2 regions of the Lonsdalea populi genome follow, and region 1 is predicted to be linked to the other one. Evidence: predicted binding sites of a transcription regulator. Region 1 holds the regulator's gene; the other holds the start of a gene.
What was found. Region 1 encodes ArgR, which controls arginine synthesis, uptake and breakdown. Its sites were predicted from a motif close to ANTGAATAAAAATACANT; they were not measured.
Positions count from the first base shown of each region.

Region 2: a site for ArgR is predicted at 2,583-2,600, ahead of argC (N-acetyl-gamma-glutamyl-phosphate reductase). Genes of this name have one in related genera too.

Region 1 covers NZ_CP065534.1:3,220,485-3,224,914, reverse strand. The annotation lists gene dnaG (DNA primase) at 1-1,016, opposite strand, end outside; gene rpsU (30S ribosomal protein S21) at 1,141-1,356, opposite strand; gene tsaD (tRNA (adenosine(37)-N6)-threonylcarbamoyltransferase complex transferase subunit TsaD) at 1,577-2,590, shown strand; gene argR (transcriptional regulator ArgR) at 2,597-3,067, opposite strand; gene mdh (malate dehydrogenase) at 3,520-4,430, shown strand, end outside.
Region 2 covers NZ_CP065534.1:146,388-150,817, forward strand. The annotation lists gene ppc (phosphoenolpyruvate carboxylase) at 1-854, opposite strand, end outside; gene argE (acetylornithine deacetylase) at 1,385-2,536, opposite strand; gene argC (N-acetyl-gamma-glutamyl-phosphate reductase) at 2,743-3,747, shown strand; gene argB (acetylglutamate kinase) at 3,771-4,430, shown strand, end outside.

The sequences.
Region 1 (4,430 bases):
AACATGAACAGCAGTTGGCGTCCATCGTCCAGATAAGGCAGGGCTGTTTCCAGCGCGCGCCATGCCGCATCCCGCCCGGCTCTATCACCGTCGTAACAGCAGACAACGCGATCGGTGGTGCGGAAGAGCAACTGAATGTGATCGGCCGTCGTTGACGTCCCCAGAGAAGCCACGGCATAGTCAATGCCGAACTGCGCCAGAGCGACGACGTCCATGTACCCTTCAACCACCAGCAGCTCTCTCAGCTCGGGGTGTTTTTGCTGGGCTTCATACAGGCCATAAAGCTGGCGCCCCTTATGAAAGATCTCTGTTTCCGGCGAGTTAAGATATTTGGGAACGCCGTCCCCCAATACTCGACCACCAAATGCAATAACGCGTCCTCTTTTGTCCCGGATAGGGAACATGACTCGTTCGCGGAAACGATCGTAAATTCGCCCTTGATCGTTAGTCACCAACATGCCCGCATCGTTCAGCGTTCTTTTATCTTCGCTGCTGCGGCCAAAACGTTTTAATGCGTTATCCCATCCCGGCGGCGCGCATCCAATCGCAAAATGCCTGATAATGTCGTCACTTAGACCACGTTTCGCCAGATAGATTTTGGCTGGGGTGCCGGCGGGCTGATGTAGCGTATGTTGGTAAAACGTGCTCAATTGTTCCATCAGCTCGTACAGGCTCTGCCGCTGATGACGTTCGAGCTGAGTGGGCCCCGAACCTGCCTCGTAAGGCACCTCAAGGCCATGCATGGTCGCCAATTCCTCAATGCTTTCAACGAATTCCAGTCTGTCGAAATTCATCAAAAAATCGATGGCGTTACCATGAGCACCGCAGCCGAAACAGTGGTAGAACTGCTTATCGCCGTTAACGGTAAATGAAGGGGTCTTCTCGTGATGAAATGGACAACACGCATGATAATTCTTGCCCTGTTTCTTCAGCTTCACGCGCGCATCGATCAAGTCGACGATGTCGGTGCGAGCCAACAGGTCACCAATAAATACGCGTGGGATTCGTCCAGCCATAAGCCCCTGATTCATAGCTTATAAACGACAACAAGCCGCGCATTCCTTTCGGAAATGCACGGCCTTCGTATGCAACTGCTAAGTCTGCGGATTAATCACGCGATCGGAGGTTGCACCTCCTAAATTAATACAGACGAGTGCGGCGTGCGTTTTCTCGAGCCAGTTTCTTCGCGTGGCGTTTTACTGCGGACGCTTTAGCGCGTTTACGTTCAGTTGTCGGTTTTTCATAAAACTCACGACGACGAACTTCGGCCAAAACCCCTGCTTTTTCGCAGGAACGCTTGAAGCGACGCAGAGCTACGTCGAACGGCTCGTTTTCACGTACTTTAATTACCGGCATGTGCCTCTCACCTCAATAAATTCGGTTTGTCGCTGGCCTGGTGCCAGCCTTTTCAAAATGGTGCGGAATTCTACTGCAACAACGAGGCTGTTGTAAAGCATTGCGGCAATAACAAACCTCGCGGTCTTATGTCCACGCTCAAATGGGAGCGCTTATGGTAGACTATTCGCCGCTTGAAGCAAGCCGCTTGTTAACCGTAACCGAGAGTGAAAAAACAGCAATGCGCGTATTGGGTATTGAAACATCTTGTGATGAAACGGGAGTCGCGATTTATGACACTAAGGCCGGTCTCCTGGCAAACCAGCTCTACAGCCAGGTAAAACTGCACGCGGATTATGGCGGTGTCGTTCCTGAGCTCGCTTCCCGCGATCACGTTCGTAAAACCGTACCCTTGATTCAGGCGGCATTGCAGGAAGCTGAGCTGCAGCGTAAAGACATCGACGGGATTGCCTACACGGCTGGCCCCGGTCTAGTGGGCGCGCTGTTGGTTGGCGCGACGGTGGGGCGTTCGTTGGCGTTCGCATGGGATGTTCCAGCCATTGCTGTTCATCACATGGAAGGGCATTTGCTTGCCCCCATGCTGGAAGAGGATCCTCCCGCTTTTCCTTTTGTGGCGTTGTTGGTTTCGGGTGGTCACACTCAATTAATCAGCGTGACGGGGATCGGCGAATATCACTTGCTGGGCGAGTCAATCGACGATGCCGCTGGAGAAGCGTTTGATAAAACGGCCAAGCTGCTTGGGCTCGATTATCCCGGTGGCCCGCTGTTGTCGAAAATGGCTCAGTCCGGGGAGGCGGGTCGTTTCACGTTCCCTCGTCCAATGACCGACCGGCCAGGACTGGATTTCAGTTTTTCCGGACTGAAAACTTTTGCCGCGAATACTATCCGTGAACAGGGTAAAGACGCTCAAACCCAGGCGGACATTGCCCGTGCATTTGAAGATGCGGTGGTGGACACGTTGGCGATCAAGTGCCGACGAGCGTTGGATGAAACCGGATTTAAACGACTCGTTATCGCCGGCGGAGTCAGCGCTAATCGCACGTTACGGGAAAAACTGGCAGAGGTTATGGCTAAACGCGGTGGTGAAGTGTTTTATGCCCGACCTGAATTTTGTACCGACAACGGCGCGATGATCGCTTACGCGGGAGCCATCCGCTTGCAGCAAGGTGGATCGGCGTCATTGGGTGTGATGGTGCGGCCGCGTTGGCCGCTGGCCGAACTACCGTCTCTGTAAGGTGGCTTATAGCTCTTGTTCAAACAAGGCGAGAATGGCTTCGTAGAGCTGCTTCACGCTGAACCCCTTCGCCGGGGTGGTAAATATGGTGTCATCCCCGGCAATCGTACCGAGTATCCCTTCCGATTTTCCCAGAGAATCCAATAGCCGTGCGATGAGCTGAGCGGCACCCGGACTTGTGTGGATGACGACGACGGATTCGTTGAAGTCTACGTCCCGCACCAGATTTTTTAACGGGCTGGATGTGGTCGGCACGCCAAGTTCAGCGGGAAGGCAGTAAACCATCTCCATCTTGGCGTTACGCGTACGGACTGCGCCAAATTTGGTGAGCATTCTCGATACTTTGGACTGGTTAATATTTTTAAATCCCTCGTCCTGCAGTGCTTGCACAATCTCGCTCTGAGAACTGAATTTTTCTTCTTTTAACAGCGCATTGAATGCCTTAACCAACTCTTCCTGCTTTGTTGAATGACGCATTTGGCTGCGGTCCATCATGGTTAATCATGACGATATTATGCTGTGGAATGAATTTTTATGCAATCTGGGTGCCTAGCCAATCGATATAACAAGCTTTGCTGAGAAAAGAGGTTGCTAGTCGAAAATAAAACTGGAGAATGTGCGCCTGGTCACACAAAGGTCACTAAATTGTTACTCGAATGATTTTAGTTGTTATTTATTTGCCATGATTAATCTGTGCATGCTCAGGTAACGAGCTGGAGAAACCTCTAAGAGGTATCGCGACTTGTTACTTTAGTTATCTTAATTACATTTTTATAACCTGTGTGCATTTTAATTTATTATTAGCCAAATAGCGCTCTCGACGCGCCGATTGGTGGCCTTATTCTACTTTTTTATTATGAGCACGGACGTCTGTAACGAAACAAATCCACGGCATATTTAACTAATGATAATAAATTAAGGAGTTTAAGATGAAAGTTGCTGTTCTTGGAGCCGCCGGCGGTATCGGTCAGTCTCTGGCACTTCTTCTCAAAACCCAGCTTCCTTCAGGCTCAGAGCTATCACTTTATGATATTGCTCCCGTAACGCCAGGTGTTGCTGTAGATTTAAGTCACATCCCCACTGCGGTCACAATCAAAGGTTTTTGTGGTGAAGATGCGGCTTCCGCACTGGAAGGGGCTGATGTCGTTCTGATCTCCGCCGGTGTGGCTCGTAAGCCGGGCATGGATCGTTCCGATTTGTTCAACGTCAATGCAGGCATCGTCCGTAATCTGGTTGAGCAAGTGGCCCGCGTTTGTCCTAACGCTTGCCTCGGCATTATCACTAACCCGGTCAATACTATTGTGACTATTGCCGCAGAAGTATTGAAAAAGGCCGGCGTTTATAATCGGAACAAACTCTTTGGCGTGACAACACTGGATATCTTTCGCTCCAACGTTTTTGCCGCCGAGCTTAAGGGCAAACAACCGCAGGACATCGAAGTGCCTGTGATTGGTGGTCATTCCGGCGTGACTATTCTGCCGTTGCTGTCGCACATCCCAGGACTCAGCTTTACTGAACAGGAAGCAGTCGCTCTGACCGACCGTATTCAGCATGCCGGCACGGAAGTGGTTGAAGCCAAGGCTGGAGGAGGCTCCGCAACCTTGTCCATGGGCCAGGCTGCCGCACGTTTTGGCGTCTCTTTGGTTCGTGCGTTGCAAGGCGAAAGCAACATCGTGGAATGTGCGTATGTTGAAAGCGATGGCGAATATGCCCGCTTCTTTGCTCAGCCGTTATTATTGGGCAAAGAGGGCATCGCCCAGCGTATGCCTATTGGCCCTCTCAGCGACTTCGAGCAGCGTTCTCTGGATAAGATGCTGGATACGTTAAAAGAAGATATTGC
Region 2 (4,430 bases), 790 kb from region 1:
TCCTGCACATCGTTCAGGAACAGCGCCGCCGCTCTTCGGCGACCCAGCAGCAGCACGCGACGGGTGATTTTTGCCGTGACGTTAGGGTTGCCGTCACGGTCTCCCCCCATCCACGACGTAAATCGGACGGGCGTCGCCTCTACCGGCAGACGATAACCGAGCTCTTGCTCCAGTTGTTCGTCCAGTTCGCGCAGAAAGGCGGGAACGCCTTCCCACAGGCTGTTTTCGACCACGGCAAAGCCCCATTTGGCTTCATCGACCGGCGTTGGGCGCTCTTTTCGGATTTCATCCGTGTGCCAGTACTGGGCGATAAGCTGACACAGACGGCGCATGATCTGGTGGCGCTCATAATCCGCCAAATCGTCGTGGTCGAGCTGTTTCAGGCAATGATTCACCTCACCCAGCTTATGAATTAGGCTACGACGGGTAATTTCCGTGGGATGCGCGGTCAGAACCAGTTCAATAGAGAGCGATTCCACGGCCTCGCGGATCTGATTTTCGTCCAGTTTGTCGCTGTCTTTCAGGCGGCGGATAGCCAGCGCCAGCGTTTCCGGGTTACTGGCCGCTTCTCCATGCGGTGAGATGGTGTGATATTGCTCGGCGGTGTTGGTCAGGTTGAGAAACTGGCTAAAAGCGCGCGCGACGGGCAGAAGTTCCTCGTTAGAAAGGTTTTGCAGCGTATTCAGCAGCTCTTGTCGATGCTCGTTGCTGCCTGCACGAGAGGCTTTGGAAAGTTTTCGAATGGTTTCAACACGCTCTAGTATGTTTTCTCCCAATGCGTCTTTGATGGTGTTCCCAAGCAATTTGCCGAGCATACTGACGTTGCCGCGCATTGCGGAATATTGTTCATTCATATTTGTCCCGACCCGTCTCTCGTTGTCCTGTAAAAATATTACGCTTCAAAAGTGGAGTGATGATGTTGTCTGGCAATGGAGGATCGCGCCCGTCTGTAGTCAGCGCTATCTTTACAGTTGTAACCGTTTCTGTAGTGAAAAGGCAATTTGCGAAATTTAATCACATGATCGACGAGATAAGACTAGCTTATTAAGGCCAAATAAACCCAGGCAGGACAAGGGCTGACGGGATGCCCAATAACGATAAAAACGCGTGAACCAGCATGGTTTTTATGTTTTCTCGTAATTAATTGTGCCAAATTTAGTCTGTTTTGTGGTTTTTTATTTCACGTAAATCCCGTTGTGGTAGCGTCCATCACTGCTTATTTCGCGATTATTCAGAATAAATTTTTAAGCGGAGGTTGGCGGAAAGGCGTTGCAGCTTGTCCCTCTACGCCACCGGCAGTCGGGCTCGGTGGAAAAACGGGTAAGTTTTCACCGGCATGGAGGAGAACGGATCTTGCCCGTCGACGACAGGCAAGACAGAGAGCTTAGTGCTGGCAGAAACGATGAATCAGCTGTGCAATCAGCGTGCGAGTCGGCTTGATGAAAGAGGTGTCGATATATTCATCCGGCTGATGCGCCTGATTGATGGAGCCGGGGCCGAGCACCAGCGTCGGGCAGAGCTGCTGGATGAACGGCGCTTCGGTGCAGTAGTTCACCACTTCCGTCGGTTGTCCCAACAACTTTTCCACCACCTGCGCCAAAGGGCTGTCGGCGAGACACTCATAGCCGGGAATGGGCGGATGCAGCTCGTTGACGGTCAAGCGTCCCGGCCACCGGGAACTGACCGGCTCCAGCGCCTCGGTCACCAGCCCGTTGATATCGTTCAACGCCATACCGGGCAATGGGCGAATGTCCATATGCAGTTCGCAGCAGCCGCAGATGCGGTTGGCCGCGTCGCCGCCGTGAATATGCCCGAAGTTCATCGTCGGGTAGGAGATGTGGAACGCGGGGTTGTGATAGCGCTCTTGCAGGGTATTACGCAACTTCATCAGGTGGGTGATGGACTCGTGCATCAGTTCAATGGCATTGACCCCGCGCGACGGATCGCTCGAGTGGCCTGACTGGCCCTGAATACGGATTGCTTTAGACATATGGCCTTTATGCGCGCGCACCGGCTGCAGCGAGGTGGGCTCGCCGATGATGGCGCAATCCGGTCTGATGCGCGTGGACTCGGAGAAGTATTTGGCGCCCGCCATCGTGGTCTCTTCGTCGGCCGTCGCCAGAATATAAAGCGGTTTGGAGAGCGTGGCCGGATCGAGGTCGCGCAGCGTATCCAGAATGAAAGCGAAGAACCCTTTCATGTCAGCGGTACCCAGACCATAAAGCCGATTATCGTGTTCGGTCAGGGTGAAGGGATCGCGCCTCCAGCGCCCGTCGTCAAACGGTACGGTATCGGTATGGCCCGCCAGCAGCAGCCCGCCGCTGCCTTCTCCCCGGCGCGCCAGCATATTAAATTTATGATGTGTTCCGGGAACGGGCTGCACTTCGACGCGAAAGCCCAGATCGGTAAACCAGCCTGCCAACAGGTTGATTAAGGTTTCATTACTTTGGTCCAGGTCGCTATCGGCGGCGCTAATGGATGGTGTGGCGATTAATGCCCGGTACAGCTCAATAAACGGGGGTAAATTCATCTTCACTGTTGACAGCCTCTGGTTTGAATAGTATCAATATTCATGCATTTTTTGTGAATAAAAATACAGTATTGCCAGGTGAAAGAACATCACAAACTGCGGCGCGGACCGCACTTGTGCTTTTTCTGGCATCGTGGGGGGAGCGGCTTATTCCGCATCAGTCCCCGGCTCTCGTCTCACCGATCACGATATAACAAAGGTATACGGATCTCATGTTGAATACGTTGATAGTTGGTGCAAGTGGTTATACCGGCGCGGAGCTGGCACTGTACCTGAACCGTCATCCTCAGATGAACATAACCGCTTTGGCGGTTTCAGCGCAAAGTGTAGATGCGGGAAAATTACTCTCCGATCTGCATCCCCAGCTTAAAGGCGTTATCGACCTGCCTGTCCAGCCGCTCACCGACGTTGCCGACGCGGCCAAAGGCGTCGACGTGGTGTTTTTAGCCACCGACCATAAGGTGAGCCACGATCTGGCGCCGCAATTTTTGGCGGCGGGCTGCACGGTGTTTGACCTGTCCGGGGCCTTTCGCGTGCAGGACGCCGATTTTTACAGTCGCTATTACGGCTTCGACCATCAGCATGCCGACTGGCTGGCGCAGGCCGTGTACGGTCTGGCCGAGTGGCAGGCTGAAGAGATCAAACAGGCGCAGCTGATCGCCGTGCCGGGTTGCTATCCCACGGCCTCTCAGCTGGCGCTGAAGCCGCTAGTGGAAAGCCGTCTGCTGAATACCGACCAGTGGCCCGTCATCGACGCCACCAGCGGCGTTAGCGGTGCCGGACGCAAGGCCACCATGACCAACAGCTTCTGCGAGGTCAGCCTGCAGCCCTACGGCCTCTTCACCCATCGACATCAGCCCGAAATTGCCGCGCATCTGGGAATTCCGGTGATTTTTACCCCGCATCTGGGCAATTTCCCGCGCGGTATTCTGGCAACGATTACCTGCCGTCTGCGTCCCGGCGTGACCGCACAGGACGTGGCTGAAGCCTACTACAACGCCTACCACGATAAGCCGCTGGTCCGGCTCTACGCGCAAGGCGTTCCGGCGCTGAAATCCGTGGTCGGCCTGCCGTTTTGCGATATCGGTTTCTCGGTGCAGGATGAACATCTGATTGTGGTGTCCACCGAAGACAACCTGCTGAAAGGCGCGGCGGCGCAGGCAGTCCAGTGCATGAATATTCGTTTTGGTTTCCCTGAAACCCAGTCCTTACTCTGATTATTTCTGAGGCGCAAAGACCCATGAATCCGTTAATTATCAAGCTCGGTGGCGTACTGTTGGATAGTGAAGAGGCGCTGGAACGTTTGTTCGGTGCGCTGGTTGAGTATCGTCAGCAGCATCAGCGCCCTCTGGTCATCGTGCACGGCGGCGGTTGTCTGGTCGACGACCTGATGAAAAAGCTGTCGCTGCCCGTCGTGAAAAAGCAGGGTTTGCGCGTCACGCCAGCCGATCAGATCGATATCATCACCGGCGCGCTGGCGGGCTCCGCCAATAAAACGCTGTTGTCATGGGCGGTTAAGCACGACATTCAGGCCGTCGGGCTGTGTCTGGCTGACGGCGGCAGTACGGTGGTGACGCGGCTGGATGAAGCGCTGGGTCATGTCGGCAAGGCGGAAGCGGGTACTCCCGCGCTGCTGACGATGCTGCTGGGGGCCGGTTATCTGCCGGTCATCAGCTCCATCGGCATGACCGCGGAAGGTGAACTGATGAACGTCAACGCTGACCAGGCGGCGACGGCGCTGGCTCAGACGCTGGGCGCGGATCTGATTTTGCTCTCTGACGTCAGCGGCATTCTGGACGGCAAAGGTCAGCGCATCGAAGAGATGACGGCGGAGAAAGCCGAGGCGTTGATCGCCCAAGGCATCATCACCGACGGCATGGTGGTTAAGGTCAACGCCGCG